DNA from 2 places in the Actinokineospora spheciospongiae genome. Region 2 is predicted to be linked to the other one. Evidence: riboswitches for the same ligand, from Rfam matches in the RefSeq annotation. Region 2 holds a riboswitch; the other holds the start of a gene.
The links. Region 2 has a riboswitch for glycine ahead of gcvT (glycine cleavage system aminomethyltransferase GcvT). Riboswitches for the same ligand answer to the same signal wherever they lie in the genome.
Positions count from the first base shown of each region.

Region 1: it holds a riboswitch for glycine, as region 2 does, so the genes downstream of both, gcvP (aminomethyl-transferring glycine dehydrogenase) here and gcvT (glycine cleavage system aminomethyltransferase GcvT) in region 2, are expected to answer to the same signal.

Region 1 is NZ_QHCP01000018.1:17,722-33,337, reverse strand. Features, by position in the region: gene gcvP (aminomethyl-transferring glycine dehydrogenase) at 38-2,911, opposite strand; glycine riboswitch at 3,090-3,190, opposite strand; gene DFQ13_RS31100 (GNAT family N-acetyltransferase) at 3,267-4,043, shown strand; gene DFQ13_RS31095 (MerR family transcriptional regulator) at 4,072-4,653, opposite strand; gene DFQ13_RS31090 (bifunctional nuclease family protein) at 4,823-5,296, opposite strand; gene ftsR (transcriptional regulator FtsR) at 5,450-6,133, opposite strand; gene garA (glycogen accumulation regulator GarA) at 6,144-6,599, opposite strand; gene gcvH (glycine cleavage system protein GcvH) at 6,803-7,183, opposite strand; gene DFQ13_RS31070 (CDP-alcohol phosphatidyltransferase family protein) at 7,233-7,853, opposite strand; gene DFQ13_RS31065 (hypothetical protein) at 7,908-8,150, opposite strand; gene DFQ13_RS31060 (type 1 glutamine amidotransferase domain-containing protein) at 8,272-8,838, opposite strand; gene DFQ13_RS31055 (AMP-binding protein) at 8,895-10,604, opposite strand; gene DFQ13_RS31050 (crotonase/enoyl-CoA hydratase family protein) at 10,680-11,504, opposite strand; gene DFQ13_RS33385 (hypothetical protein) at 11,635-11,820, shown strand; gene DFQ13_RS31045 (alpha/beta fold hydrolase) at 11,866-12,702, shown strand; gene DFQ13_RS31040 (MFS transporter) at 12,765-13,991, shown strand; gene uvrB (excinuclease ABC subunit UvrB) at 14,107-15,616, opposite strand, start outside.
Region 2 is NZ_QHCP01000005.1:531,993-547,608, forward strand. Features, by position in the region: gene DFQ13_RS16630 (PDGLE domain-containing protein) at 1-231, shown strand, start outside; gene cbiQ (cobalt ECF transporter T component CbiQ) at 234-992, shown strand; gene DFQ13_RS16640 (energy-coupling factor ABC transporter ATP-binding protein) at 992-1,759, shown strand; glycine riboswitch at 1,901-1,998, shown strand; gene gcvT (glycine cleavage system aminomethyltransferase GcvT) at 2,212-3,309, shown strand; gene gcvH (glycine cleavage system protein GcvH) at 3,328-3,705, shown strand; gene glyA (serine hydroxymethyltransferase) at 3,717-4,988, shown strand; gene DFQ13_RS16660 (L-serine ammonia-lyase) at 5,063-6,436, shown strand; gene ku (non-homologous end joining protein Ku) at 6,611-7,588, opposite strand; gene DFQ13_RS16670 (WhiB family transcriptional regulator) at 7,753-8,058, shown strand; gene DFQ13_RS16675 (SigB/SigF/SigG family RNA polymerase sigma factor) at 8,514-9,320, opposite strand; gene DFQ13_RS16680 (ATP-binding protein) at 9,317-9,799, opposite strand; gene DFQ13_RS16685 (ANTAR domain-containing protein) at 9,904-10,380, opposite strand; gene DFQ13_RS16690 (hypothetical protein) at 10,804-11,109, shown strand; gene DFQ13_RS16695 (hypothetical protein) at 11,222-11,782, shown strand; gene lpdA (dihydrolipoyl dehydrogenase) at 11,828-13,228, shown strand; gene DFQ13_RS16705 (organic hydroperoxide resistance protein) at 13,370-13,789, shown strand; gene DFQ13_RS16710 (MarR family winged helix-turn-helix transcriptional regulator) at 13,803-14,249, shown strand; gene DFQ13_RS16715 (alpha/beta fold hydrolase) at 14,800-15,606, opposite strand.

The DNA of each region.
Region 1 (15,616 bases), on a different contig from region 2:
GGGTCCGCGGTGCGCACCGCGGACCCGAGCCGCGTCCTCAGCCGCTGAACGCCTCGATCGGCGGGCAGGAGCAGACCAGGTTGCGGTCGCCCTTGGCGCCGTCGATGCGGCGGACGGGGGGCCAGACCTTGGGGGCGGCCGTGCCCGCGGGGAAGACCGCTTCCTCGCGGCTGTACGGGTGGTCCCACTTGCCGGTGACCGACGCCGCCGTGTGCGGGGCGTTGACCAGCGGGTTGTCGTCGCGGGGCCAGTCGCCCGCCGCGACCTGGTCGATCTCGCGGCGGATGGCGATCATGGCGTCGCAGAAGCGGTCGATCTCGGCGAGGTCCTCGCTCTCCGTCGGCTCGACCATGAGGGTGCCCGCGACCGGGAACGACATCGTGGGGGCGTGCAGGCCGTAGTCGGCGAGGCGCTTGGCGACGTCGTCGACCGTGATGCCCGTGGCCTTGGTGATGGGGCGCAGGTCGAGGATGCACTCGTGGGCGACGTGGCCGCCCTCGCCGGTGTAGAGGACCGGGTAGTGCTCGTCGAGGACCCTGGCGACGTAGTTGGCCGCGGCGACCGCGGTCAGGGTGGCGCGGCGCAGGCCGTCGGCGCCCATCATGCGGACGTAGGCCCAGGAGATCGGCAGGATCGACGCCGAACCCCAGGGGGCGGCGCTGATCGGGCCGACACCGGTCTCCGGGCCCGCGGTGGGCTGGAGGGGGTGGTTGGGCAGGAACGGCGCCAGGTGCTCCCGGACGCCGATCGGGCCGACGCCGGGGCCGCCGCCGCCGTGCGGGATGCAGAAGGTCTTGTGCAGGTTCAGGTGCGACACGTCGGAGCCGAACTTGCCGTAGCGGGCGAGGCCGATCAGCGCGTTGAGGTTGGCGCCGTCGACGTAGACCTGGCCGCCCGCGTCGTGCACCAGCCCGCACACCTCGCGGACGGTGTCCTCGTACACCCCGTGCGTGGACGGGTAGGTGATCATGATGGCGGCGAGGTCCGCCTTGTGCTCCTCGACCATCAGCCGCAAGTGGTCCAGGTCGACGTTGCCGGAGTCGTCGCACTTGACCACGGCGACGCGCATCCCGGCCATGACCGCGCTGGCGGCGTTGGTGCCGTGCGCGCTCGACGGGATCAGGCAGACGTCGCGCTCCCCGTGGCCCTGGGAGCGGTGGTAGGCGCGGATGGCCAGCAGGCCCGCGAACTCGCCCTGGCTGCCCGCGTTCGGCTGCAGGCTCACCGCGTCGTAGCCGGTCAGCTCGGCCAGCCAGCGCTCCAGGTCCGCCACCACCCGCAGGATGCCCTCGGCTTGGTCGGCGGGGGCGAACGGGTGCAGGTCGGCGAAGGCGGGCCAGGTGATCGGCTCCATCTCCGCGGTGGCGTTGAGCTTCATCGTGCACGACCCCAGCGGGATCATGCTCCGGTCCAGCGCCACGTCCTTGTCCGACAGCGCGCGCAGGTAGCGCAGCAGGGCGGTCTCGGAGCGGTGCGCGGAGAACACCGGGTGCGTCAGGTACGCCGACTCGCGCAGCAGCGCGGCGGGCAGCGCGTCGGCGGTCCGCAGGTCCAGGGCGTCCACGTCGCCGGACACGCCGAAGGCCCGCCAAACCAGCTCCAAGTGGGCGCGGGTGGTGGTCTCGTCGGTGGTGACGCCCACGTGGTCGGCGTCGGTCAGCCGCAGGTTGACGCCCAGGTCGCGGGCGGCGACCACCACGTCGGCGGCGCGGCCGGGGACCCGCAGGGTCACGGTGTCGAAGAACCCGTCGGCCACGACCTCGACGCCGCCCGCGCGCAGGCCCTCGGCCAGGACGGCGGCCATCCGGTGGGTGCGGGTGGCGATCGCGCGCAGCCCGTCGGGGCCGTGGTAGACCGCGTACATCGAGGCGACCACGGCGAGCAGCACCTGCGCGGTGCAGATGTTGGAGGTGGCCTTCTCCCGGCGGATGTGCTGCTCGCGGGTCTGCAACGCCAGCCGGTAGGCCAGCGCGCCGTCGGCGTCGGTGCTCACCCCGACCAACCGCCCGGGCAACTGGCGCTCCAGGCCCTTGGCGACGGCCATGTACCCGGCGTGCGGGCCGCCGAAGCCCATCGGCACGCCGAAGCGCTGGGTGGTGCCCACGACGACGTCCGCGCCGATCTCCCCCGGCGGGCGCAGCAGGGTCAGCGCCAGCAGGTCGGCGGCGACGGCGACCTTGGCGCCGCGCTCGTGCGCCTCGGCGATCAGCGCGGCGTGGTCGCGGACGGCGCCGGACGCGCCCGGGTAGGACAGCAGGACGCCGTAGAACTCGCCCTCGGGCAGCCCGTCGGCCAGGTCGGCGACGACCAGGTCGATGCCCAGCGGCTCGGCCCTGGTCTCGATCACCGCGATGGTCTGCGGGTAGGTGTCGGCGTCGACGACGAACCGGGGGGACTTCGACCGGCCGCCGCGGCGCAGCAGGGTCATCGCCTCGGCCGCGGCGGTCGACTCGTCGAGCATCGAGGCGTTCGCGGTGGGCAGCCCGGCCAGGTCGGCGACCATGGTCTGGAAGTTCAGCAGCGCTTCCAACCTGCCCTGGGAGATCTCCGGCTGGTACGGGGTGTAGGCGGTGTACCAGGCGGGGCTCTCCAGCACGTTGCGCCGGATCACCGGCGGGGTCTGGGTGCCGTGGTAGCCCAGGCCGATCATCTGGGTCAGCGTGGTGTTGCGGGCGGCGAGCGCGCGCAGCTCGGCCAGCGCCCCGTGCTCGGTGGCGGGCTCGGGCAGCGACAGGGTCAGGTCGCCCTCGCGGATCGACTCGGGGACCGCGCGGTGCGCCAGCTCCTCCAGCGACCCGACGCCGATGACGTCGAGGATGCGGGCCAGTTCCGCCGGGCGCGGCCCGACGTGCCGGTCGGCGAACGGGGTCCCGTGCTCCAGGGCGGCGAGGGGGATGCGGTCACTGGTCATGCGGGGCTACCTCCGGGTTTCGGGGTCGGGCCGGGGCGGGCTGCGCTGCCCTGGGCCCTCCCCCTCTGTCCGTGCCCGATCACCCGGGCGCCTGAGAGCTTCGTCCGGCCAGTGGGCGGACTTGCACCTTCGGCGGGGTCACCCGGCGATGCCCGGGCGACCCGCTTTCCAGAGGCGCCTCACCCACGCGGTCCGTTTGCCTGAGAGGTTCCGGGGAGGATTTGCTCCTTCGGCGCCGGTGCGGCCGGTGGGCCGTCCGGACTCTCCCGCGCGGGTTCGTCGACGTCCCGACGAGTCTAACCCGCGGACGCGCCGAAACCTCGCGTCGCCGCCCGGGACGTGGTCGGATGCGGGGATGGACACATCCGCCGCCCTCGCCGCCCTGGACCACGACCTGCGCCGCGACCTGCCCGCCCTGGACGACCACGCGGTGGTCGAGCGCACCCCGCACGTCACCCGGCACGTGGACGAGCGCCCCCGCGGCTGGTCCGGGGTGGTGTGGTCCGACCTGGACGCCACGACGGCGGACGCGGTGGTCGCCGAGGAGGTCGCCCGGTTCCGGGTGCTGCCGGGCGACTGCGAGTGGAAGCACTACCACCACGACCGGTTCCGGACGCTGCCGGTGCACCTGGTGGCGGCCGGGCTGCGGCCGGGGCAGGTGGAGGCGGTGATGGTGGCGGAGGCCGCGGCCGTGCCCGGGGTGGCCCCGCCCGCCGGGGTGTCGCTGGTGCCGGTGCGCGACGCGGCGGGGGTCGAGGCGGTGGTGCGGGTGCACGAGGCGGCGTTCGGGGCGCCGTTCGGGTGGCTCGGGGAGCGGCTGCTGGAGCAGTTGGTGGAGTCACCGTCCCGGCTGGACGTGCTCCTCGCCGTGGCCGACGGGGTGCCGGTGAGCGCCGCGCGGACCGAGTACTACCCGGGGACGGCGTTCGCGGGCCTGTGGGGCGGCGGGACGTTGCCCGGGTGGCGCCGCCGCGGGGTCTACCGGGCGCTGGTGTCGCACCGGGCGGAGCTGGCGCGGGCGCGGGGGGTGCGGTACCTGCACGTGGACGCGCTGCCGACGAGCAGGCCGATCCTGGAGCGGTTGGGCTTCGTGGAGCTGACCTCGACCACGCCGTACACGCTGCCGGAGTGACGGCCCGCCCTCGACGGGCGTGCGGGTCTCAGCCCGCGTTGCGGGCGTTGCGGCGGCGGGTCAGCTCGTCCTGGTTGGGCTGGTCCAACTCCAGGCCGTCGGCGCGCTCGGCCGGGAACTCGTGGATCGTGCCGCTGATCTCGCGGATCGCCCCCGAGACGGCGATGCCGAACACGCCCTGCCCGCCCTGGAGCAGGTCGACGACCTCTTCCGGCGAGGTGCACTCGTACACCGTCGTGCCGTCGCTGAACAGGGTGATTCTGGCCAGATCCCGGACTCCCCGCTTGCGCAGGTGCTCCACAGCCACTCGGATGTTCTGCAACGAGACACCGGTGTCCAGGAGGCGCTTGACCACTTTGAGGACCAGGACGTCCTTGAACGAGTACAACCGCTGCGAACCGGACCCGGCGGCGCTGCGGACGGTGGGGACCACCAGCCCGGTCCGGGCCCAGTAGTCGAGCTGCCGGTAGGTGATGCCCGCGATCTGGCACGCGGCGGGACCGCGGTAGCCGACCAGCTCGTCCGGCAGCGAGGCGTCCGGGAACAGCTCACCCTGTTCCCCGGAGTCCGTACCCTGCTCGAACACGCCTGCCTCCCCTCGTCCGGCCATCGGCGGCCGGCGAACGAGACCGCCCGTTCCGCTGTGGGGAACCGTCGGCCGAGCACGTCGGCGGTGGGGGGCGCACGGTCGAGCCCCACCCACCGGAGACGACGCTCAGTTCCTGACGGTAAATCGGGCGCGCGGGGAGGTCAACGCGACGCGCGGGGCGCGGCGCGACTCAGGTGTCGGCGCCGCGGAAGTCCTCGGGCGAGACCGAGTCGAGGAACTCGCGGAACTTCTCCACCTCGTCCTCCTGCTCGTCCGGGATGATCAGCCCGGCCTCCTGCAGGACGGAGTCCTCCGCGTGGATGGGCACCCCCACCCGCAGGGCGAGGGCCACCGAGTCGCTGGGGCGGGCCGAGACCCGGATGTCGCCGTCGAAGACCAGCTCCGCGAAGAAGGTGCCCTCCTTCAGGTCGGTGATCCGGACCTGCTCCAGCTCGCGCCCGAGCGCCCCGATCACGTCCTTGAGCAGGTCGTGGGTCAGCGGCCGGGCAGGTCGCACCCCCTGCTGCTCCAGGGCGATCGCGGTGGCCTCGACCGACCCGATCCAGATCGGGAGGTACCGCTCCCCCTCGGCCTCGCGCAGCAACAGGATGGGCTGGTTCTGGGGCAACTCCACCCGGACGCCCACGACGCGCATCTCGCTCATCGGGCTCGCCTCCCTCCGCTCGATGGGGCATCGGCGTCCCGTATCCCTTGAGGATCGCCGATCCCCGGCCTCGACGCTACCCGCCATCCGGACCCTGTGCGCAACCATTCCACTTCTGATCTGGTCACACCGGGAAGGGCCGGGGCGGTGAACTCAGGTCCCGGTCAGCCTGCGCAGACCCGCGCGGACCAGCAGGGCGTGCAGGTCGACCGACAGGTCGGCCAGGTCGCGGGCCACCTCGTCGGCCCGACCGCGGGCCGCCGGGTCGCGCTGCCGGTACAGCGGGGCGACCACCTGCTCGACCAGCCCCACCTCGCGCTCGGCCGCGGCGCGGAAGGCGCGCAGGTGCCTGGGCTCGATGCCGTAGGCCGCGAGCGAGGCCGCCGTGCGGGCGATGGAGACCGCGCCGCCGTCGTAGTGGCCGTCGCGGTCAGCGGTCAGCAGGCCGTACTCCTCCAGGGCGCTGAGCAGGTCGTCGCCGACCCCGGCCCTGGCCAGCACCTCGGCGCGCGGCAACCGGGCGCCCTCCGGCAGCGGGTCCACCGGCTCGGGTTCGGCCGCCCGCACGGGCGGGCGGCCGTTGTCGAGCTGCTCGCGGATGACCCGCAGCGGTAAGTACTGGTCGCGCTGGGCGGCGAGCACGAAGCGCAGCCTGGCCACATCAGCCTCGGTGAACCGCCGGTACCCCGATGGCGTGCGCTCCGGGCTGACCAGCCCCTCCGATTCCAGGAACCGGATCTTGGAGATGGTCACGTCCGGGAACTCGGGGCGCAGGCGCTCGAGCACCGCGCCGATGCTCGCCCCGTCCCGTTCCGGCCGCGCCGCCGCGCCCGCCACTCGGCGACCCCTAGGCTCCCGCGCCCGGACCGGTGAGGAACACCAGGCGGAACTTGCCGATCTGCACCTCGTCGCCACCGGCCAGCACGGCCTGGTCGACGGGCTCGCGGTTGACGTAGGTGCCGTTGAGGCTGCCCACGTCGATCACCACGAACTCGCCGCCCTCGCGGCGGAACTCCGCGTGCCGCCGGGAGACGGTGACGTCGTCGAGGAAGATGTCGCTGTCGGGGTGCCGTCCCGCGCTGGTGGTGTCGCGGTCGAGCAGGAAGCGCGAGCCCGCGTTCGGGCCGCGCTTGACCACCAGCAGGGCGGACCCGGCGGGCAGGGCGTCCACGCCCGCGACGGCGGGCTCGGGGGCGGGGGCCTCGGTGCGGGCCTCGGGGTCGGCGAGGAAGTCGGCCCGGAAGACCGAAGTCCGTTCCGGAGACTGCTCCGGCGGGACGCCGGGCCCGTCGTTCGTGCTCACCTGAGCTCTCCTCCTGCTGGTACTTCGCTGAACAGTGCCAACGTACCGTGCGCGATCAACCGGCCGGACGGTGGTCCCCCGCTGCCGGGGGAAAGGGTGAAGATCGTCTCACGCCCGCGGCGCCGCGGGCGGCACCGGACGCGGCGCGGCGCCGGACCGGGTTCCGGGAAACCGGCCCCTGATCAGGGCGGTCCCGGGCCTGCCTAGTCGCGGGTCAGCGGCTGGTAGCCCTCGGCGTCGAGGAGGGCCTCGACGGCGTCGGGGTCGTCGATGGTGATCTCCACCAGCCAGCCCTCGCCGTAGGGGTCGGAGTTGAGCAGGTCGGGCGCCTCGACCGCCTCGTCGTTGACCGCCGTGACCTCGCCGGTGAGCGGGGCGTACAGCTCGGAGACGCTCTTGGTCGACTCGACCTCGCCGATCGGGGAGCCCTGCTCGACCCGGTCGCCGACCTCGGGCAGCTGGACGAACACCACGTCGCCGAGCTGCTGCTGGGCGTATTCGGTGATGCCGACCCGGACCAGCACCTCGGTCTTGGTCGCCACCCACTCGTGTTCTTCGGTGTAGCGCAGTTCTTCGGGAATCACCTTCGGTCGCCCTCTCACGACGAGCCTCGCAGGCCGGGTGCCGGAGAGCTTAGATGCAGACCGGTCCGGGGTGGTGGCGCAGTGCCGTGCGCGTCTGCACCACGTAGAGCAATCCTGAGTACAGGAACAGGCCCGCGCCCCAGATGGCCAGCGCGTACGCGATCGGCCGGGCGATCGTGGCGGCGGTGGAGGCCCCCTGGGCGAGCAGCAGCAGCGGGAAGGCGTACATCAGGTTGAACGTGGCCGCCTTGCCGATGTAGGTCACCTCCGGCGGGGCGAAGCCGCCCCGCCGGAGGAGGCCGATGCAGCCCGCCACCAGCAGGTCCCTGGCCACCAGCACGGCCGCCACCCACCACGGCACGATGTCGCGCAGGACGAAGGCGACGATCGTGGCCAGGGTGTAGAGCCGGTCGGCGGCGGGGTCGAGCAGCGCGCCGAGCCTGCTGGTCTGGTCGAGCCAGCGGGCGATCTTGCCGTCGAGGTAGTCCGACAGGCCGCTGAACATCAGCAGCGCGATCGCCCACCCGTCGGCCCGCGGACCCAGCAGCAGGTACAGGAAGACCGGCACGCCCGCCAACCGCAGCACGCTGAGTGCGTTGGGGATGGTGAGCACCCGGTCGGGGAGTCGCTCCCCCGGGTCGTCGGGAGGGCCGGGGGCCGCGTCGGACATGACCGCAGCGTATTCGGGCGGGGCCCCGCCCCGGCGGGTGGTCGCTCGTCCGGGTCAGCAGGCCCGGTGGTGGGTCCAACCCTGCCGGTCCAGCGCGGCGGGGGTCAGGCGGGCGGGCCTGCCGTACCCGTCGAGGCCCACCCAGACGGGCGGTTCGAGGACGAAGGCGCGGCCGTTGCTCCACACCACGCTGCACGGGGCGGTCGGCAGGGACCGCGCGGTGCCGGGTGCGGGCGGGCCGCCGGGTATCGCGGGGGGTGCGTCGGTCGGTGCGTCGATCTGCGTCGTCTTGCTCATCACGTGTCCTCACTGCCACGGGGGCCGGCTTCCGACCGGCATGTCGGAAGCCAAGCACCCCGTGTTAGCAACGGTCCGCACAAAAGGCGTTACCGCTTGTTAAGGTCCCGGGTGTGGGGTGTTAATGCGAAACCTTCTCCTGCGCCAGGACTTCCAGGAGGGTTTCGCAGAACCGGGGCAGGTCGTCGGGCTTGCGGCTGGTCACCAGGGTGGAGCCGTCGGAGGTGTCCACGACGACCTCCTGGTCCACCCACTCCGCGCCCGCGTTGCGCAGGTCGGTTTGCAGGCTCGGCCACGAGGTGACCCGGCGCCCGCGCACGACGTCGGCCTCGATCAGCGTCCACGGCGCGTGGCAGATCGCCGCGACCGGCTTGCCGGTGTCGAAGAACGTCTTGGTGAAGCGGACCGCGCCGGGGTCGGTGCGCAGGAAGTCCGGGTTCGCCACCCCGCCGGGCAGCACGAGCGCGGCGTAGTCGGCCGGGTCGGCGTCGGCGGTCGTCTTGTCCACCGGGAACGTGTCGGCCTTGTCCAGGTGGTTGAACGCCTGCACGGTGCCGCTGTCGGTGGAGACCAGCACGGGGGTGCCCCCGGCGTTCTCGACCGCCTTCCACGGCTCGGTCAGCTCGACCTGCTCGATGCCCTCGGGGGCCACGAGGAACGCGACCTTGCAGTCGGTGAGGGGCGACATGGTGCTCCTTCCGGTCGGGTTGTCCCAGAGGGGTTTCCCGACCGGGGGACGCTCAATCATCCGCGTAGGTCGGGGAAGTCGTCCTCGGTGAACTCGCCCGCGACCCGAGCGCCGGTCCCCGAGTGGGCGTCGCGCTCGCGCCCGCGCAGCTCGACGCGGCGGATCTTGCCGGAGATGGTCTTGGGCAGCTCGCCGAACTCCAGCCTGCGGATGCGCTTGTAGGGGGCCAACTGCTCGCGGGCGAAGGCCAGGATGGACCGGGCGGTGTCGGCGTCGGGCTCGTACCCGGCCGCCAGCACCACGTACGCCTTGGGCACCGACAGCCGGATCGGGTCCGGGGACGGCACCACGGCGGCCTCGGCCACGGCGGGGTGCTCGATCAGGGCGCTCTCCAGCTCGAACGGGGAGATTCGGTAGTCGGAGGCCTTGAACACGTCGTCGGCGCGGCCGACGTAGGTGATGTAGCCGTCCGCGTCGCGGGAACCGACGTCACCGGTGTGGTAGTGGCCGTCGCGCATGGACTCGGCGGTGCGCTCGTTGTCGTCGGCGTAGCCCACCATCAGCCCGACCGGCCGGGAGGCCAGCTCCACGCAGATCTCGCCCTCGTCGGCGAGGTCGCCGGTGGCCGGGTCGACCAGGGCGATGCGGAACCCGGGCAGCGGGCGGCCCATCGAGCCCGCCTTCACCGGCTGGCCGGGGGTGTTGGCGACCTGCACGCTGGTCTCGGTCTGGCCGAACCCGTCGCGGATGGTCACCCCCCACGCCCTCGACACCTGCTCGATCACCTCGGGGTTGAGCGGCTCCCCGGCCCCGACCACCTTCTGCGGCGGGGTCCGCAACTGGCTGAGGTCGGCCTGGATGAGCATCCGCCAGACGGTGGGCGGGGCGCAGAAGCTGGTGACCCCGCACCGGTCCATCTGCGACATCAGCGCGGTCGCGTCGAACCGGCTGTAGTTGTGGATGAACACGGTGGCCTCGGCGTTCCACGGCGCGAAGACGTTGCTCCAGGCGTGCTTGGCCCAGCCGGGCGAGGAGATGTTGAGGTGCACGTCGCCGGGGCGCAGGCCGATCCAGTACATGGTGGACAGGTGGCCCACCGGGTAGGACACGTGCGTGTGCTCGACCAGCTTGGGCCGGGCGGTGGTGCCGGAGGTGAAGTAGAGCAGCAGCGTGTCGTCCGCCCCGGTCGGCCCGTCCGGGGTGAACCGCGCGGGGGTCTCGGTCGAATCGGCGTAGGACTCCCACCCGTCGACCGGCTCCCCCACGGCGATGCGGGTGTAGTGGCCGGGCACGTCGTCGAACTTCGCGGTGTCGGCGGACCGGACCACCACGTGCTTGGCCAGCCCGCGGTCCACCCGGTCGCGCAGGTCGGCGGCGGCGAGCAGGGTGGTGGCCGGGATGATCACCGCCCCGAGCTTGATCGAGGCCAGGATGACCTCCCACAGCTCGCCCTGGTTGCCCAGCATCAGCACCAGCCGGTCGCCCCGCCGCACGCCGAGCCCGCGCAACCAGTTGGCCACCTGGTCCGAGCGGCGCGACAGCTCCGCGTAGGTCCACTTCCCCTCGGTGCCGTCCTCCTCGACGATCCACAGCGCGGGCCTGCTCGCGGTGGGCTCCTCGGCGGCCACGACGTCGAACCAGTCCAGCGCCCAGTTGAAGCTCGACGGTCGGGGCCACTCGAACCCGGCGTAAGCGCGGTCGTAGTCGTCGCCGTGCTCCAGCAGGAAGTCGCGGGCGGCACGGAACTCGTCGGTGGCCTGGCGCACGGTTCTGCTCCTCGTTGACTCGACAACCGCGATCGAGCCTGCCCTACCGGCGTGCCACCCGCCACTCCCCCGGCGTCAGGCGCCCCTGAACTCCGGCGGCCTGCGCTCCAGGAAGGCCTGCACCGCTTCGCCGAGGTCCTTGCTGGGGAGGAAGGCGGCGTTCCAGGCGGCGACGTAGCGCAGCCCGTCGGCGACGCGGCGGTCGCGCTCCTGGCCGAGGACGTCCTTGGTGCCCTGCACGACCAGCGGCGGGTTGGCGGCGATCTCGGCGGCGAGTTCACGGGCGGCGGCGAGGACCGCGGCCTGGTCGTCGTGGACGTCGTTGACCAGGCCGATGCGCTGGGCGCGGGCGGCGTCGATGTTCTTGCCGGTGAGCGCGAGTTCGCGCAGGTGGCCCTCGCCGATGATGCCGGAGAGGCGTTGCAGGCTGCCCAGGTCGGCGACGATGGCGACCTTGACCTCGCGGACGCTGAACTTGGCGTCGGCGCTGGCGATGCGGATGTCGGCGGCGGCGATGACGTCGACCCCGCCGCCGATGCACCAGCCGCTGACCGCGGCGATCACCGGCTTGCGGCAGGCGGCGATGGAGGTGACCGAGTCCTGCAGGCCGCGGATCTGGGTGAGGAAGTCGGTGCGCGGGCCCGCCAGCGAGTCGGCGCCGAGCAGGCCGCCCCAGGAGGACATCATCGCGGGCAGGTCGAGGCCGTAGGAGAAGTGCGGGCCGCTGCCGGTCAGCACGACCGCGCGGACCTCCGGGTCGGCGTCGAGTTCGCCGAACACCAGCGGCAGCTCCCGCCAGAAGTCGGGGCCCATGGCGTTGCCCTTGCCGGGGCCGAGCAGGGTGACTTCGGCGATGTGGTCGGCCACGTCGACCTTGAGCGAGACCAGGTTCTCCGTCATGGAACCAGTATTACCCATCGGTAACATCCAGACCAACCCCCCTTGCACCCGATCGAGTGACCCGAATGGCCGTGGGTCGTCGGGCCCGGCCGGTAAGTTGCGCACGCGAGCCAGAACGAGGGGAGCCCGGATGGCAAGCCAGAGCGTGATGTCCACGCCGATCTTCGACGAACTGCTGCGCGAGATGCGCGCGGGCGGCACCGAGGACGCGGCCGAGCAGCCCGAGGGGGAGACCGCCGCCGCCCCCCGGCCCGCCGCGCAACCGCCGCAGCCGCAGGCCCAGCCCGGCGGTCGGCGCAGGCGCGACTCGGACTGAGCGCCACCGGTCCCACGAAGCCCTACCGGCGGGTAACCTGAGGGGATGACCGTGGAGCGCGCGCACTCGTTCACCTTCACCGGGCACACCCTGCGCTACACCGAGTTCGGCAGCGGGGACCGGCTGGTCGTGCTGACCCACGGCCAGCTCATGACCAGGACCATGCACGCCCCGCTGGCCAGGTCACTGGCCGCCGCCGGGTACCGGGTGGTCACCCTGGACCTGCTGGGGCACGGCGAGTCCGACCGCCCGACCGAGTCGTGGCGCTACTCCATGAGCACCTGGGCCACCCAGGTCGTCGGCCTGCTCGACCACCTGGGGGTCGAGCGCGCGGTCGTCGGCGGCACCTCGCTGGGCGCCAACGTCACCCTGGAGGTGGCGGTGGCCGCGCCGGAGCGGCTGCTCGGCGTGGTCGTGGAGATGCCGGTGCTGGACAACGCGATCGTGGCCGGGCTGCTGGCCTTCACCCCGCTGCTGTTCACCGCCCGGTTCCTGCCGCCCGCCGTGCGCGCGGTGGCCTGGCTGGCCGACCGGGTGCCGCGCGGGCACCAGTGGGTGGACACCGTGACCGAGACCCTGCGCCAGGAGCCCGCCGCGATGGCGGCGGCGGTGCACGGCATCTTCTTCGGGCGGATCGCCCCGCCCACCACGCTGCGCGCCGCGATCGCGGTCCCCGCACTGGTGATCGGGCACAAGCGCGACCCGATCCACCCCTTCGGCGACGCGCACATGCTGGCAGGCGAGCTGCCGGACGCGCGGTTCATCGAGGCGAGCAGCCCGGTCGAGCTGCGGTTCACCCCGAACCGGCTGACCACGGCGATCACCGGGTTCCTCGACGAGTGCTTCGCCGCGACCGGCGCCGCCACCGCCAGGGCGGAATGAGGCCGGGAATCCGGTTGGTCGGGATTTGACACCTCCCCCCGGTGCTGCACCAGACTCCGCGCATGGGGGGAAACGGGTTCTTCGCGCCGCTGCGCGAGGGGATGTTCCGCAGGCTGGCCATCGGCCGGGTCACCACGTTCGTCGGCAACGCGATCGCGCCGGTGGCGCTGGCGTTCGCCGTGCTGGACCTGACCGGGTCGGTGGTGGCGCTGGGGATCGTGGTGGGGGCGCGGTCGATCGCCAACGTGGCGCTGCTGCTGCTCGGCGGGGTGCTGGCCGACCGGCTGCCCCGGTCGGTGATCCTGCAGGGCGCGAGCACGGCCGCGGCGGTGTCGCAGGCGCTGACCGCGGCGGCGGTGCTGCTCGGGTTCGCGTCGGTGCCGCTGCTGGTGGTGCTGAGCGTGGTCAACGGCGCGGTGTCGGCGGCGTCGCTGCCCGCCGCGTCGGCGCTGACCCCGCAGACCGTGCCGCCGGGGCTGGTGCGGCAGGCGAACGCGCTGGTGCGGATGGGCATCAACACCGCCGTGGTCACCGGGGCGTCGCTGGGCGGGATGCTCGCGGCGCTGGCCTCGCCGGGCTGGGCGATGGCGGTGGCGGCGGGGATCTTCGCGGTCGCGTCGCTGTTCTACGCGCGGGTCCGGGCACCGGAGATCGACGACGACGCCCCGACCCGGCCGTGGGCGGACCTGCGCGCCGGGTGGCGGGAGTTCACCGCCCGGTCCTGGGTGTGGTCGGTGGTCGCGGCGATGATGGTGATCAACGCGGCGGTGATCGGCGGGATGCAGGTGCTCGGGCCCTCGGTGGCCGACACCACCGTCGGCAGGCTCGCCTGGGGATTCGTGCTGGGCGCGCAGACCGTCGGCGCGCTGGTCGGCGGGGTGCTGGCGAGCCGGTGGCAGCCGCGGCGGGCGCTGGTGTTCGGCACCGCGCTGGTGGCGGTGATGGCGCTGCCGCTGCTCACCCTGGCGCACGCGCCGCAGGTGGTGCCGCTGCTGGCGGCCAACTTCGTCGGCGGGTTCGCCGTGGAGCAGTTCGGCATCGCCTGGGACGTGGCGCTGCAGGAGAACGTGCCGCAGGACCACCTGGCCCGGGTCTACTCCTACGACGCGGCGGGGTCGTTCGTCGCCATCCCGATCGGGGAGATCGCGGTCGGGCCGCTGTCGCACCGCTTCGGCACGGCGCTGACGCTGAGCGGGCTCGCGGTCCTGGTCGTGCTCGCCGTGGCCGGCGCCCTGTGCTCACCGAGCCTGCGCGCCCTGACCCGGGGCGACGCGCGGCCGGTGCCCTGACGCTGCCCGGCAGCGCGCACACCGGCGGCGCGATGGGCTTCGCCGGGCCGGTTCCCGGTCGTCCACGTGCCCGGCTCGGCGCCTGCCCGGGTGACCGCCGGGCAGGCGCCCCGGGTCACTTGATGCCCGCCGCGTCCATGCCGCGGAGTTCGCGCTTGAGGTCGTGGATCTCGTCGCGGAGGCGGCCCGCGAGTTCGAACTGGAGGTCGCGGGCTGCGCCCATCATCTGGTCGGTGAGCTGCTGGACGAGGTCGGCGAGTTCGGCCCTGGGCATGGACTTGACGTCGCGCTCGCCGACGATGCCCGCGCTGCGGGTGCCGCCCTTCTCGCCCGCGGCGCGCTTGCCCCGGGAGGTGTTGCGGCCGGAGCCGCCGATCGGGACCGGCTCGTCGGCGTCCTCGACCTCGGTGAACACTCGGTCGAGGATGTCGTTGATCTTCTTGCGCAGCGGCTGGGGGTCCAGGCCGCGCTCGGTGTTGTAGGCGATCTGCTTGGCCCGGCGGCGGTTGGTCTCGTCGATGGCGTGGCGCATCGAGTCGGTGATCTTGTCGGCGTACATGTGGACCTGGCCGGAGACGTTGCGGGCGGCGCGGCCGATCGTCTGCACCAGGGAGGTGCCGCTGCGCAGGAAGCCCTCCTTGTCCGCGTCGAGGATCGCCACCAGGGAGACCTCGGGCAGGTCGAGGCCCTCGCGGAGCAGGTTGATGCCGATCAGCACGTCGTAGTCGCCCAGCCGCAGTTGGCGGAGCAGTTCGATGCGGCGCAGCGTGTCGACCTCGGAGTGCAGGTAGCGGACGCGGATGCCCAGCTCCAGCAGGTAGTCGGTGAGGTCCTCGGCCATCTTCTTGGTCAGGGTGGTGACCAGGACCCGCTCGTCGCGCTCGGCGCGCTCGCGGATCTCGTGCACCAGGTCGTCGATCTGGCCCTCGGTGGGCTTGACGACGACCTCCGGGTCGAGCAGGCCGGTGGGGCGGATGACCTGCTCGACGAACTCGCCGCCGGTCTGGCCCATCTCGTACGGGCCCGGGGTGGCCGACAGGTACACCGTCTGGCCGATCCGCTCGGCGAACTCCTCCCAGGTCAGCGGGCGGTTGTCCACCGCGCTGGGCAGCCGGAAGCCGAAGTCGACCAGGTTGCGCTTGCGGGACATGTCGCCCTCGTACATGCCGCCGATCTGCGGCACCGTCACGTGCGACTCGTCGATGACCAGCAGGAAGTCGTCCGGGAAGTAGTCGATCAGGGTGGCCGGGGCGGTGCCCGCGGCGCGGCCGTCGATGTGGCGGGAGTAGTTCTCGATGCCCGAGCAGAAGCCGACCTGGCGCATCATCTCCACGTCGTAGCTGGTGCGCATCCGCAGCCGCTGGGCCTCCAGCAGCTTGCCCTTGCCCTCCAGGTCCTTGAGCCGCTCCTCCAGCTCGGCCTCGATCGCCCCGATCGCCCGCTCCATCCGCTCCGGGCCCGCGACGTAGTGCGTGGCCGGGAAGATGCGCAGCTCGTCGCACTCGCGGACGATGTCGCCGGTGAGCGGGTGCAGGTAGTACAGCTTGTCCACCTCGTCGCCGAAGAACTCGACCCGGATGGCCAGCTCCTCGTACGCCGGGATGATCTCCACCGTGTCGCCGCGC
Region 2 (15,616 bases):
ACCCTCCAGGGCTGCGAGGTCCGGGAGACGCCGGAGGGCGAGGAACTGCTCGGCGACTGCATCGCGCGCAACGCCCAGGACCACAAGCTCGCCGACAGCCCGTTCGCCGACTACGCGGTCAACGGCGACGAAGGGCTTTCCGGGGTCGCCGGGGTGCTCGGCGTGGTGGTGACGCTCGTGCTCGCGGGCGGGCTGTTCTGGGTGCTGCGCAAGCGGCCCGCGAAGCAGTAGCGGTGGGTGCGGGTCACGCGCACCTGCTGCACCGCCCCGGCGACACCGCCGTGCACCGGCTGCCCGCGCAGGTCAAGGTCGTCGCCGCGCTCGCCGTGGTGCTGTGCGTGGTGTCCACCCCGCGCGGGGAGTTCGCGGCGTTCGGGCTGTACCTGCTGCTGCTGGCCTGCGTGTGGGCGCTCGCCCGCGTCCCGCCGGGGTGGCTGGCGAAGCGGGCGCTGATCGAGGCGCCGTTCGTCGTGCTGGCCGTGGTGCTGCCGTTCACCGCGGGCGGGCCGACCGTGGGGCTGCTGGGGCTGCGGCTGTCGGAGACCGGGCTGCTGGCGGGCTGGAACATCCTGGCCAAGGGCACCCTCGGCGTGCTGGTGTCGCTGACCCTGTCGGCCACCACCTCGCCCCGGGACCTGCTGGTCGGGTTGCAGCGCCTGCGGGTGCCCGCCCTGGTGATCACCATCGCCACGCTCATGCTGCGCTACCTGGAGGTCATCTCCGCCGAGGCGGCCCGGATGCGGGTCGCCCGCATCTGCCGCGGTCACGACCCGCGCTTCCTGTGGCAGGCCGGGGCCACCGCCCGCGCCGTCGGCACCCTGTTCATCCGCAGCTACGAGCGCGGCGAACGGGTCCACCTGGCGATGGTCTCGCGCGGCTGGACCGGCACCATGCCCGACGCCGGGCGGGCCGCCGCACCCCGGACCTGGCTCGCGGGCCTGGTCCCCGCGGTGGGCGCCGCGCTCGTCCTGGGGACCACACTGTGGGGGTGATGCCGGAGACCGCCGCGGATGACACCCCGACCACCCATCCGCCCGCGCTGCTGGTGGAGGGCCTGGCCTACGCCTACCCCGACGGGCACCAGGCGCTGTTCGGCATCGACCTGCGGGTCGAGCCGGGGGAGCGGGTCGCCGTGCTGGGCCCCAACGGCGCGGGCAAGACCACGCTGGTGCTGCACCTCAACGGCGTGCACACCCCCGGGGCCGGGCGGGTGGCGGTCGCCGGGCTGCCGGTGGCCAAGGCGAACCTGCGCGAGGTCCGCCGCCGGGTCGGCATCGTCTTCCAGGACCCCGACGACCAGCTCTTCATGCCGACCGTCCGCGAGGACGTCGCGTTCGGGCCCGCCAACTTCGGCCTGCGCGGCGCCGAACTCGACGCCAGGGTGGCCGCGGCGCTGGCCGCGGTCGGCATGGCCGAGCACGCCGACCGCTCGCCGATGCACCTGTCCGGCGGGCAGCGGCGGCGGGTGGCGCTGGCCACGGTGCTGGCCTGCGACCCGGAGGTCCTCGTCCTCGACGAGCCCTCGGCGAACCTGGAGCCGGTCGCCCGGCGCGAACTCGCCGAGGTGCTGCTGGGCCTGGGCCGCACCACGCTCATGGTCACCCACGACCTGCCCTACGCGTTGCAGTTGTGCCCGCGCAGCGTGCTCGTCGACGAGGGCGTGGTGGTCGCGGACGGCCCCACCCGGGAGCTGCTGGCCGACACCGCGCTGCTCGCGGCGCACCGGTTGGAGCTGCCGTTCGGCTTCAGGCTGGACTGACCGCCCGTCCGCCGGTTAGGTTGAGCCCACACAAGCGAATATCGGGCCGTCACGAGCCAGGACGGGAGAGCCTCCAGCGCGAGCTGGGGCACCGAAGGAGCAAACTCCCCGGAATCTCTCAGGTACAGCTACCGTCCCAGGCCAGGCCACTCTGGAAAGCAGGCGCGTCCGCGCCTCACCCACGGTGCAAGCCGCCCCCGGGCGGTGAAGCTCTCAGGTCACATGACAGAGGGGGAGTTCCCGATCCGGAAGCGGAGGAACTCCTGCATGCCCGCGCTCGTCCCCACCCCGGCCACCGCGCCGCCCCGCCCCCGGTTGTCCACAGGACCCGGGCGACAGCGGGCGGAGTTGTCCACAGGCCGCACACCTCTCGCCCCGAACTCGCGCCGTCCGTGCCACGCTGATTGTGGACGGTTGAGCACCCCCGCCCGGCCGAAGGAGAACGGACTCCCATGAGCACACCCTCCCCGCTGCACGCGGTGCACGAGGCCCTCGGCGCCTCGTTCACCGACTTCGCAGGCTGGGCGATGCCCCTGCGCTACGGCAGCGAACTGGCCGAGCACAAGGCGGTGCGCACGGCTGCGGGCCTGTTCGACCTCAGCCACATGGGCGAGATCGAGCTGACCGGCCCGGAGGCCGCCGCCGCCCTGGACTACGCCCTGGTGGGCAAGCTGTCGGCGGTGAAGCCGGGCCGCGCGCGCTACACCATGATCTGCGCCGAGTCCGGCGGCGTCCTCGACGACCTGGTGGTCTACCGGCTCGCCGAGGACCGGTACCTGGTCGTGGCGAACGCCTCCAACGCCGCCCTGGTGGCCGCCGAACTGGTCTCGCGGGCCGCGGCCTTCGACGTCGAGGTCGTCGACCGCTCCGCGCAGACCGCGCTGATCGCCGTGCAGGGGCCGAACTCGGCGGCGATCGTGCGCGAGGTCACCGGCGCCGACCTGGACGCGCTGCCGTACTACGCCGGCGTCGCGGCGACCGCGGCCGGGCACGACGTGCTGCTGGCCCGCACCGGCTACACCGGTGAGGACGGCTTCGAGCTCTACGTCGACGGCGCCCTGGCTCCCGACGTGTGGCGGGCGCTGAGCGCTGCCGGGGAGGGCCGCGGGCTCGTCCCGGCCGGGCTGGCCTGCCGCGACACGCTCCGGCTGGAGGCGGGGATGCCGCTCTACGGCAACGAGCTGACCGCCGAGCTGACCCCGTTCGACGCCGCCCTGGGCCGGGTCGTGAAGTTCGACAAGGGGGACTTCGTCGGGCGGGCGGCGCTGGAGCGCAGGCGCGACGCCGACGTGGAGGACAAGGTGCTGGTGGGCCTGGTCACCACCGGCAAGCGCGCCCCCCGGCCCGGGTACGCGGTGCTCGACGCGGCCGGGAACCGGGTCGGTACGGTCACCAGCGGCGCCCTCTCGCCGACCCTCGGCCACCCGGTCGCGCTGGCCTACGTCCCGGTGGCCGCCAGTGCCCCGGGCACCGCGCTGTCGGTCGACGTCCGGGGTACGGCCCTCCCGGTCGAGGTCGTCGAGCTGCCCTTCTACCAGCGTCCCGCCTAGCAGGAGATCGAGAACGAGATGAGCATCCCGGAGAACCTCGGCTACACCGAGGAGCACGAGTGGGTCGACCTGGGCGGCGACACCGCCACGGTGGGGGTGACGAAGTACGCCGCCGACTCCCTCGGCGACGTGGTCTTCGTGCAGCTTCCCGAGGTCGGCGCCACCGTCGAGGTGGGCGAGGCGTGCGGCGAGATCGAGTCGACCAAGTCCGTCAGCGAGCTGTTCGCGCCGGTCTCCGGCGAGGTCACCGAGGTCAACGACGCGGTGGTGGACAGCCCCGAGCACGTCAACCTCGACCCGTTCGGCGACGGCTGGCTGTTCCGGGTCCGGGTGACCGGCACCCCCGAACTGCTCACCGCCACCGAGTACACCGCGCTGATCGCCGAGACGGACTGAGGGAGACCACGATGAGCACGTTCGCACAGCCGCTGGCCGAGGTCGACCCGGAGGTCTCCGCCGCCGTCGACGCCGAGCTGCGCCGCCAGCAGGACACCCTGGAGATGATCGCCTCCGAGAACTTCGCCCCGCTCGGGGTGCTCCAGGCCCAGGGCTCGGTCCTGACCAACAAGTACGCCGAGGGCTACCCCGGCAAGCGCTACTACGGCGGCTGCGAGCACGTCGACGTGGTCGAGCAGCTCGCCATCGACCGGGTGAAGGCCCTCTTCGGCGCCGAGCACGCCAACGTGCAGCCGCACTCGGGCGCGCAGGCCAACGCCGCGGCGATGGTCTCGGTGCTCAAGCCCGGCGACACCATCCTCGGGCTGGACCTGGCCCACGGCGGCCACCTCACGCACGGCATGAAGATCAATTTCTCCGGCAAGCTCTACAACGTCGCCGCCTACCACGTCGACAAGGAGACCGGCCTGGTCGACATGGCCGAGGTCGAGCGCCTGGCCCAGGAGCACAAGCCGCAGCTAGTCATCGCGGGCTGGTCGGCCTACCCGCGCCAGCTCGACTTCGCCGAGTTCCGCCGCATCGCCGACTCGGTGGGCGCCAAGCTCATGGTCGACATGGCGCACTTCGCAGGCCTGGTCGCCGCTGGCCTGCACCCGAGCCCGGTGCCGCACGCCGACCTGGTCACCACCACCACGCACAAGACCCTCGGCGGTCCGCGCGGCGGGGTGATCCTGTCCACCCAGGAGCTGGCCAAGAAGGTCAACTCGGCGGTGTTCCCCGGCCAGCAGGGCGGCCCGCTCGAGCACGTGATCGCCGCCAAGGCGGTGGCGTTCAAGATCGCCGCCACCGAGGAGTTCGCCGAGCGGCAGCGCCGCGTCCTGGAGGGCGCGCGCATCCTGGCCGACCGGCTCTCCGCGCCCGACGCCGCCGCGGCGGGCGTCAAGGTGTCCTCCGGGGGCACCGACGTGCACCTGGTCCTGGTCGACCTGGTGGACTCGCAGCTCGACGGGCAGCAGGCCGAGGACCGCCTGCACGGCATCGGCATCACCGTCAACCGCAACGCCGTCCCGTTCGACCCCCGGCCGCCGATGGTGACCTCGGGCCTGCGGATCGGCACCCCGGCGCTGGCCACCCGCGGCTTCGACGCCGAGGACTTCGCCGAGGTCGCCGACATCATCGCCGTCGCGCTGCGGCCCGACTTCGACGAGGAAACCAGCTCCGCGCTGCGCGACCGCGTGGCCCTGCTGGTCAAGCGCCGCCCGCTCTACCCCGAGCTGGGCTGAGACGACGGACGCAGGCGGGGGCCGCGATCCGGCCCCCGCCGCCGCGCCGTCATGACACACCGAGGAGAAACGTCGTGGCGGTCAGCGTCTTCGACCTGTTCAGCATCGGCATCGGGCCGTCGAGTTCACACACCGTGGGCCCGATGCGCGCCGCGCTGATCTTCGCCGACGGCCTGCGCGCCGCCGGGCTGCTCGACCGGGTCGCTCGGGTCCGCGCCGAGCTGTTCGGCTCGCTCGGCGCCACCGGGCACGGCCACGGCAGCGACAAGGCCGTGCTGCTCGGCCTGGAGGGCGAACGCCCCGAGGACATCGACACCGACGCGGTGCCCACCAGGGTCGCGGCGATCCGGGCCACGGCCGGGCTGCGGCTGCTCGGCACCCACCCGATCGCCTTCACCGAGGACACCGACCTGGTCATGCACCGCCGCAAGGCGCTGCCGCTGCACCCCAACGGCATGACCTTCACCGCCTTCGACGCGGCGGGGGAGCGGCTCGCCGAGCGCACCTACTACTCGGTGGGCGGCGGCTTCGTGCTCGACCAGGAGGCCGCCGACGGGCCGGTGATCTCCGCCGACACCACCCCGGTGCCGTACCCGTTCCGCACCGGTGCCGACCTGCTCGCGCACTGCGCCGCGCACGGGCTGACCGTCGCCGGGGTGATGCTGGCCAACGAACTGGTGTGGCGCACCGAGGCCGAGGTCCGCGCGGGCCTGCTCGACATCTGGCAGGTCATGCGCGACTGCGTGGCGGCCGGGTGCGCGCGCGACGGCACCCTCCCCGGCGGCCTCAAGGTCCCGCGCCGCGCCAAGGCGCTGCACGAGAAGCTGCTCGCCGAGGATGGCGCGGGCGACCCGCTCTACGTCATGGACTGGGTGAGCCTCTACGCGCTCGCGGTCAACGAGGAGAACGCCTCCGGCGGCCGGGTCGTCACCGCGCCCACCAACGGCGCCGCGGGCATCATCCCCGCCGTCCTGCACTACTACACCCGGTTCATCCCCACCGCCACGCTCGACGGCGTGGTCGACTTCCTGCTCACCGCCGCCGCGATCGGCGTGGTGCTCAAGGAGACCGGGTCCATCTCCGGTGCCGAGGTGGGCTGCCAGGGGGAGGTCGGCTCCGCCTGCGCCATGGCCGCGGCGGGCCTCACCGCCGTGCTCGGCGGCACCGTCGCCCAGGTCGAGAACGCCGCCGAGATCGGGCTGGAGCACCACCTCGGCCTGACCTGCGACCCGGTCGGCGGCCTGGTGCAGATCCCGTGCATCGAGCGCAACGCGGTCGGGTCGACCAAGGCCATCAACGCCTCCCGGATGGCGCTGCGCGGCGACGGCACGCACATCGTCCACCTGGACAAGGTGATCAAGACCATGCGCCAGACCGGCGCGGACATGCACACCAAGTACAAGGAGACCGCGCGCGGGGGCCTGGCCCTGAACGTCATCGAGTGCTGAGCCGCCCGGTCCGTCTACCTGTTGTCCGGTTCCGGCACCGACCGCGCCGCCCACGGGTCCACCGGCCCCGGACCACCACCCCGGCCCACGGGCCTGGCTGCGCTCCGCCTTGGACTCCGGCGGCCACCGCGGCGACTGGGCCGCGCCCGCGTCGTGCACCGGGGGCGGGGTCGGTCAGGACGCCTCCCGCCTGCCCGACCCGGCCGCGGCCACCGCGTCCCGCAGCTCGTCGCGGGTCATCTTGGAGCGGCCCTTGACGTCCAGCTCGCGGGCCATCTTCTCCAGCTCCGCCTTGCTCAGCCCGTCGAGGTCGACCGACGGCTTCTTCGACGACCCCGCCGACGGCTTGGCCGAGCCCCCGCCCTCGCGGCGCTTCTTGCGGCTCTCCACGCTCTTGCTCAGCGCCTCGAACAGGTCGACCACCTTCGTCGGGCTGCTCGGCGCCTCCTCGGTGACGATCTCGCGGCCCTGGCGCTTGTCCTCGATGAGCTGCTCGACCCGCTGGGTGTAGGTGTCGTGGTGGTCCTCCGGCGACCACTCCTCGGTCATCGACTCGATCAGGTTGACCGCCATGTCCAGCTCCCGGCCGCGCGCCGGGGTGATCTCCGGCATCGACTTGAGCTCGTCGGCCGGGTCGCGGATGTCCTCGGGGAACAGCAGCGTGGTCAGCATCAGCAGGTCGCCGCCCGCGCGCACCGCGGTCAGGTACTCCTTGCCGCGCATGACGAAACCGGCGATCCCGGCCCGGTTGGTCTTGCGCATCGCCTGCAGCAGCAGGCTGTAGGCCTTGCCGTACTCGTCCTTGGCCGGGGCCAGCCAGTAGGTCTTCTGGAAGTGGATCGGGTCGATCTCGTCGAGGTCGACGAACGCGGTGATGTCGATCGTGCGCGAGCGGCCGGGCGCGATCTGGTCCAGCTCGTCCGGCTCGACGATCACGTACTCGCCGCCGCCGACCTCCGCGCCCTTGACGATGTCGGCGTAGGCGACCTCCTCGCCGGTGCGCTCGTTGACCCGCTTGTACCGGATGCGGTCCGAGGTGCCCCGCTCGAACTGCCGGAAGCTGACGGTGTGGTCCTCGGTCGCGCCGAACATGTCGACCGGGACGGTCACCAGCCCGAAGTTGATCGCTCCGTGCCAAATCGGTCGCGCCACGTCACCCTCCCCGGGGGCCGCTCCGGTTGTCCGGCCCCCAGTGTGACCCACGACCACCGGGAAAGTCCTGTTCAACGGCCCACCGGAAAATCGACGCACAGTTCGTTTGACCCCGCAACCGGTTGGGTAACACCGGCTCAACCAGCGACGAGGGGAGCCCCGCCATGAGCGACGTCTCACGCCTGCCCGGTCCGATCGCGGACACGTGGGACTGGCAGCGCCACGGGTCGTGCCGGGGCATGGACAGCGCCCGCTTCTTCCACCCGGACTCCGAGCGCGGCCAGGCCAGGGCCGCCAGGGTCCGCACGGCCAAGGAGATCTGCCAGGGCTGCCCGGTGCTGGCGCAGTGCCGCGAGCACGCGCTGACCGTGGTGGAGCCCTACGGCATCTGGGGCGGCCTGGACGAGGCCGAGCGCCGCGCCGCCCACGCCGCCCGCACCCGCGTGAGCAAGGCGGGCGTCCGGGCCTGACCCGAGGACACGAGAGCCGGGATCGACGTCGATCCCGGCTCCTCTGCGTGTGCTGCTCAGAGCCTTGGTCTCTTGGTGTGCCCGGGCGGGTGTGCTCAGGTTTCGAGCCCGGTCGTTTGGTGGGTGGTGCCCGGCTGGGTGGATGTGTTTGGCCGGGGCCCCTATGGCGATCATGTGTTCCAGTGCGTCAGGTGGGGCTGAAAAGATGCCCCACCGCCCAGGCAGGCTGTCACATGATCGCCACCCCCGGCCAAACACATCCACCCACCCGGGCCTCTGCGTAGCCGGGCCGCCGGTTTTCGGGGTGGTCGGCTGGGCAAGCGCCTCCGCCCGCCCGGGCAGTCGCTCGCTGGCCGGCGGTTTTCGGGGTGGTTGGCTGGGCAAGCGCGTCCACCCGCCCGGGTATGTGCTCGCCGGGTGGGCGGTTCGTGGAGAGCTTGCTTTGAGGGCTGGGTCTAGCCCTTGCCGGGTTCCTCGACCAGGCCGGTGCGCAGTGTCTCCAGCGTCTTGGTCAGCAGCCGTGACACGTGCATCTGCGACACGCCGATCCGTTCGGCGATCTGGGTCTGGGTCATGTTCTTGAAGAACCGCAGCAGCAGGATGGTGCGCTCGCGCTCGGGCAGCCGCTCGATCAGTGGGCGCAGCGACTCGTGGTCCTCGATGCCCAGCAGTCCGGCGTCGTCCTCGCCGAGGGTGTCCGCCAGGGGGTCCGAGCCCGGTTCGCCCGCCGACAGCGCCTCGTCGAGGGAGACCGACTGGTAGACCTGCCCGGCTTCCAGCCCCTCGTAGACGTCCTCCTTGGGGATGTCCAGGTGGGCGGCGATCTCACTCGGCGTCGGCGCCCGGCCCAGCCGCTGCGACAGCTCGTTGCCCGCCGCGGAGATGGTCAGGTGCAGCTCCTTGAGCCGCCGGGGCACCCGCACCGACCAGGCGGTGTCGCGGAAGTACCGGCGCACCTCGCCCATGATCGTGGGGACCGCGTAGGACAGGAAGTCGATCCCGCGCGCGGGGTCGAACCGGTCCACGGCGTTGATCAGCCCCACGGTGCCCACCTGCACCAGGTCCTCGCGGGCGACGCCGCGGTGGGAGAAGCGGGTGGCGATGTGCTCGGCCAGCGGCAGGTGCCCGGTGACCAGGGCGTCGCGCACCGCCTCGCGGCGCGGGTCGCCCTGGGGCAGCTCGGCCAGCTCGGCGAACTTCGGCGCCAGGTGGGTGTACTCGTGGGTGCCCGATCCCTCGGGCGCGGTGGGGGCGGCACTCATGCGGTACCCCCCGTCCGGCCTCTGGCTATGTAGATGTGCAGGGTCGGTTGGCCGTCGGGCCCGGGGCCCGCCCAGGAGTCCACCCGGTCGGTCAGCGTGGTGAGCACCCGCCAGCCGAAGGATGAGGTGTCGACGACGACCTCCGCGGCGGTGGTGGCCGCCGCCTCGAAGCACACCAGGTCGCCGTCGCGGACGAACGAGCACTCCAGCTCGCTGCCCGGCACCGCCCGGGTGATCAGGGTCGAGCACACCTCGTCGACGGCGAGCTTGAAGTCGGAGATCGCATCGATGTCGTGGTCCTGCAACGCGGCCACGGTGCCCGCCACGGACCGCACGACCGGCAGGTTCAGCAGGTCGGCAGCGAACCGCAGCCTGATCCGGTCGTCGACCGCGGGCGTGAAGCCTGCCCGCGGCGCGGCCGTCGCCGCCCGGTTGTCGGGCACCCCGCCGTCGTACACCCCGCGATCACTGTCGGTCATCGTGCTCGAACTCCCATCCTCGGCTCGGCGCACCCTCCCGGGCGGCCGGTCCATCGTCGCAGGCCCACCCCGACCCCCGCCCCCCAAGGGGGCGCAGGCAGGGCTCACCGGCGCTCGCCCGCGATCGGGCCCAGCACCTCGTACGGCGGGACCCAACCCCGGTCGAGCAGCAGCCGGTACAGCTCGTGCAGTGCCCGGGACCTGGTCGCGTCGTCCTCGGCGGCCACCAGCGCCCGCACCGCGGCGAGCAGCCCGGGGTCGGCGCGCATCGCGTCCGCGTCCGCGTCGACCTCCGGCCCGGTCTCGTCCGCGCCCGTCTTGCGCCGCAGGTACGCCTCCAGCGGCTCGGCGCCCGGCTCGGCGAACATGCCCACCACCAGGTGGGCCACCCGGTGCAGCTTGGTGTTGTACTGCTGCGACAGCCGGACCAGCGCCTCGAACGCCTCGTTCGGCGAGCAGCGGCGCAGCACCACCAGCACGCCCATGGCCTGCTCGATGGTGGCCCTGGTGCGCAGGGCCCGCCGCAGACCGTCCAGTTCAGACCGCAACTGGTCGACGGCACCGTCATTCCCGTCGGTCATCGGCGCGCACCACCGCGTTCCGGACCGCCGCGCTCTGGGCCGCGCACCGGCGATCTTCGCGCCGCACTGCCCATCCTCGCTCCTCCTGGCTCGAATCCCGGTCTGTGGCCGTGGGTTCGCGCGGGCGAGGAGGACGCGTCGGACAGCGCCGACGCGGGTGCGGGCCGGGCAACACGCAGCTACTCGCTTCACGCGAGCGCCGGAGCCGCCAACTGGTGTCGTCCCCGACGCGCTGCGGCTGCTTGCTCAACCGCTCCGCACCACTCTAAAGATCACGCCGAGGCGGGCACAAGGCAGGGTCCCGCCGCCCGGCCTGCGGGACGCCCGGAGCCCCTCTACGGTGGGTCGCGCAAGCCGCACGACGAGATGAGAACGCGACCGGAGGGCGATCCGGCCCCGGTCGACACGGAAAGGAGCCAGTGCATGCTGGCGGTGACGGAAGCGGCAGCGGACGCGATCAGCGCCCTGACCCAGCAGGACGGGATCGCCGATGAGGGCGGTCTGCGCTTCACCCTCGTGGAACCCGAGCAGCCCGACGGCGCGCCGCTCGCGGTGGCCCTGGCCCCGGCGCCCACCGACGGCGACCAGGTGGTGAGCCCCAAGCCCCAGGCCAACGTCTTCCTGGAGCCGGGAGCGGCCGACCTGTTGTCGGACAAGGTGCTCGACGTCCAGCAGGACGACGAGGGGCACCTGAACTTCGCGGTGCTGGAACAGCCCGCGACGGGCTGAGGTTCCCGGCGGTGCCGCAGTGCGAGATAGGCCACCATCGCACGGTCGGGTGATTGAATCCACCCGTCCTGGGTAATACCACCCTCAGGGTGGGCGAGACCAGGAGGCTGATGTGCGGCACGAACCGCTGGCGAGTACTTCCACGGCGACCATCCCCGCGACCCCATTGTGGCGCGGGCTGGACTACGGCCCCGGCGTCGTGGTGCTGGCACCCCGCGACGGGGAGCCCGAGGTGCCGCGGGCGTGGCAGCCGCTGGAGCAGCGCTACCAGCTCGCCTGGTGCGCGGTCCCCGACGAGGTGGAGCTGCTGCACCGGGTCGAGGACGTGCTGGAGACGCTCGCCGACCGCAACACCCGCACGCACGTCGTGGCGCACGCCGCGCTGGTGGACGTCGCCGTCCGCCTGGTCGCGGAGTTCCCCGGCACCGTGCGCGGGATCGTCCTGGTCGGCTCGGGCCCCGAGCCCGGGCCGACCGGGGTCCCGGTGCGCCGCGTGGCCGCCGGTGCGGCGGACCTGTCCGACGCCGCCGTGGTCCGCGAGGTCCGGCGGGTGCTGGAGGCCGGCGACGACGTCGAGCCCGCGCACCTGCGCCTGAACCTGCCGTTCGCCCGGTCCGGTGCTGCCTCTGTGCTCACGGGCCCGTACGCACCGTCGACGGCCGCCCGCGGCTGAGGCGCCCCGCCCGCGCCGGACCGGCGCGGGCAATATCGTGGGGGCATGAGCACACACTTCGACGTGGTCGTCCTCGGCGCGGGTCCCGGCGGGTACGTCGCGGCGATCCGCGCCACCCAGCTCGGGCTGTCCGCGGCCGTCATCGAGGAGAAGTACTGGGGCGGGGTCTGCCTCAACGTCGGCTGCATCCCGTCGAAGGCCCTGCTGCGCAACGCCGAACTCGCCCACCTGGTGCAGCACGAAGCCGAGGCGTTCGGCATCGAGAACGCGGGCGGGGTCCGCTTCGACTACGGCGCCGCGTACCGCCGCAGCCGCTCGGTCGCCGAGGGCCGGGTCAAGGGCGTGCACTACCTGATGAAGAAGAACGGCATCAAGCAGTTCGAGGGCCGGGGCACCTTCACCGACGCCAACACCATCGAGGTGGCGCTGGGTGACGGCGGGACCGAGACGGTCACCTTCGACCACGCGATCATCGCCGCGGGCGCCACCACCAGGCTGCTGCCCGGCACGTCGCTGTCGGAGCGGGTGGTGACCTACGAGGAGCAGATCCTCGCCGACTCCCTGCCGGAGAGCATCGTCATCGCCGGCGCGGGGGCGATCGGCGTCGAGTTCGCCTACGTCCTGCACAACTACGGCGTCAAGGTCACCATCGTCGAATTCCTCGACCGCGTCGTCCCCCTGGAGGACGTGGAGGTGTCGAAGGAACTGGCCCGCCGCTACAAGAAGCTGGGCATCGACATCCGCGTCGGCACCCGCGTGGAGAAGATCGACGACTCCGGCGACAAGGTCAGGGTCACGGTGTCGAAGAACGGCACCGAGGAGGTCCTGGAGACCGACAAGGTCATGCAGGCCATCGGCTTCCAGCCCCGCGTCGAGGGCTACGGCCTGGACAAGACCGGGGTGGAGCTGACCGAGCGCGGCGCCATCGCCATCGACGGCCGCTGCCGCACCTCGGTCCCGCACATCTTCGCCATCGGCGACGTCACCGCCAAGCTCATGCTGGCGCACGCCGCGGAGTCCATGGGCGTCATCGCCGCCGAGACCATCGCCGACGCGGAGACCATGGAGCTGGACTACGCCATGATCCCGCGCGCCACCTACTGCCAGCCGCAGATCGCCAGCTTCGGCTACACCGAGGCCCAGGCCCGGGAGAAGGGCTACGACGTCCAGGTCGCCAAGTTCCCCTTCACCGCCAACGGCAAGGCCCACGGCCTCGCCGACCCGGTCGGCTTCGTCAAGCTCATCAGCGACAAGGAGCACGGCGAACTCCTCGGCGGGCACCTGATCGGCCCGGAGGTGACCGAGCTGCTGCCGGAGCTGACCCTGGCCCAGCAGTGGGACCTCACGGTGCACGAGGTGGCCCGCAACGTCCACGCCCACCCCACCCTGGGCGAGGCCGTGAAGGAAGCCGTCCACGGTCTCGCCGGACACATGATCAACATGTAGTCCGACCGGCTTCGACCACATCGAGCGGCCCCCGGGGAGCAGTGCGCCCGGGGGCCGTTCGGGTTTCTGGTGCTCGATTTGGTTGCACACAACTCAATTGAGGGCTACTGTTCTCTTCGTACCCGAAACGAGGAGGCGGCTGTGAAGGCTCTGTACGAGGCTCAGGCGACGGCGACCGGTGACGGCCGCGGCGGGCACGTGCGCTCGTCCGACGGCGTGGTCGACACCGACCTGTCGGTGCCCAAGGGGCTGGGCGGTCCCGGTGGGGACAAGACCAACCCGGAGCAGCTCTTCGCCGCCGGGTACGCCGCCTGCTTCCACGGCGCGTTGCAGGTCGTGGCCCGGCAGGCGAAGCAGAAGATCGACGGGTCGCAGGTCGCCGCGAAGGTGGGCATCGGTTCCCTCGACACCGGCGGGTTCGGCCTCGAGGTCGCCCTGGAGGTGACCATCCCCGGTCTGGACAGGGACACCGCCCAGGACCTCGTGGAGAAGGCGCACCAGGTGTGCCCCTACTCCAACGCCACCCGTGGGAACATCGACGTTCAGCTCACCGTGGCCTGAACAGGAGCATGTGATGACCGAGCGTGACGCCGTTCGGCTGGAGCAGCAGCTCTGCTTCGCGCTGTACTCGGCGTCACGCGCGATGACCACCTGCTACCGGCCGCTGCTCGAGGACCTGGGGCTCACCTACCCGCAGTACCTGGTGATGCTGGCCCTCCTCGAGCGCGAACCGGTGACGGTCAAGGACCTCGGCGCCACGCTGCGCCTGGACTCCGGCACCCTGTCGCCGCTGCTCAAGCGGATGGCGGCGGCAGGGCTGCTGACGCGGTCGCGGAGTGCGGTCGATGAGCGGAGTGTGGTGGTGTCGTTGACCGAGGCGGGGGAGGCTTTGCGGGGGCGGATCGCTGAGGTGCCCGCTGGGGTTCTGGCGGCTTCGGGGAGTTCGCTGGAGCAGATCGTGGCTTTGCAGGCTGATGTGACCGCGTTCCTGGCTCGGATGGAACGCGCGGTCGGGGAGTAGTCCGGTCTGCTTGCCTTGACCCGGGGTTGTGCCCCTGTTGTAAAACCCGGTCGTTTGGTGGGTGTGCCCGGCTGGGTGGATGTGTTTGGCCGGGGCCCCTATGGCGATCATGTGCTCCAGTGCGTCAGGTGGGGCTGAAAAGATGCCCCACCGCCCAGGCAGGCTGTCACATGATCGCCACCCCCGGCCAAACACATCCACCCACCCGGGCCTCTGCGTAGCCGGGCCGCCGGTTTTCAGGGTGGTCGGCTGGCCAGGCGCCTCCACCCACCGGGCATGTCCGTAGCCGGGCCGGCGGTTTTCGGGGTGGTCGGCTGGGCCGCTGTGCCGGTGTTGTTCCGGGTGGCTGGTGGTCGGGCGGGCTGGGTCGACCGGATGGCTGGTTGTGCTCACTTTTGGCTGTTGGCGGGAGGCTCGCCCCTGGTCGGGGGCGGGCCTTCGGCGTAAGTTCGTCGGTATGCGAATCTTGAGCAGGCTGACCGTGGTGTGGGGTCTGGCTCTTCTCGTGATGGTGCTGCCCACGCCCTGGTGAGCCCAGGCCCGGCCGCTCCTAGTCGAGGAAGTCGAGCAGGAGGCGGTGGAAGGCCGCTGGGCGTTCCAGGTTGACCATGTGGCCCGCACCGGGGACGACCTCCGCCCGCGCTGAGGGCGCGGCTGCGGCGATGCGGTTGACGGCGCCGTGGATGTCGGTTGAGTCCTGGTCGCCCACCACCAGCAGGGTGGGTGCTGCCAGGTCGGCGAGTCGGTCCCAGGCGCCTGCCTCGGTGGCGAATCGTTGGCTGCCGGGGGTGTGGTGGGTGAAGTTCGCCGTGGCGATCGTGGCGCACTGGGTGCGGACCGCCGGGTCTACCTCGGTGGGGGAGCGGTGGGGGCCGTCCACCCACATGCGCAGGAAGCACTCCGCGATGACCGTGGAATCACCGCCGGATTCGCCGATGCGGCGCAGGTGGTCCAGTACGAACGGGTCCTGGAAGGCCATCCCGCTGACGCCGGGGGCGACGAGCACCAAGCGCTCCACCTGGGTCGGGTGGGTGAGGGCGAAGTCGATGCCGGTGCGCGCGCCCAGGGAGAGGCCCACCAGCGTCGCGCTCGGCAGTTCGAGGGCGCGCAGCAGGCTGTTCAGGTCCTCGTGGTGGGCGAAGGGGGCGGTGGGGGTGGAGGAGTTGCCGTGGCCTCGGGCGTCGTAGCGGATGACCGTGTGGTTCGCGGCCAGGAGCGTTGACTCCGCGTCCCACGTGCTGCGGTCCAGCGCGCCGCCGTGCAGCAGGACCACCGGAGTGCCCGCGCCCCGCAGTTCGAAGGCCAGCTCCCCGTCGGGGACCCCGACCTTGCCGGTGAACCGCCTGTCGATCGCCACGGGTCGCTCC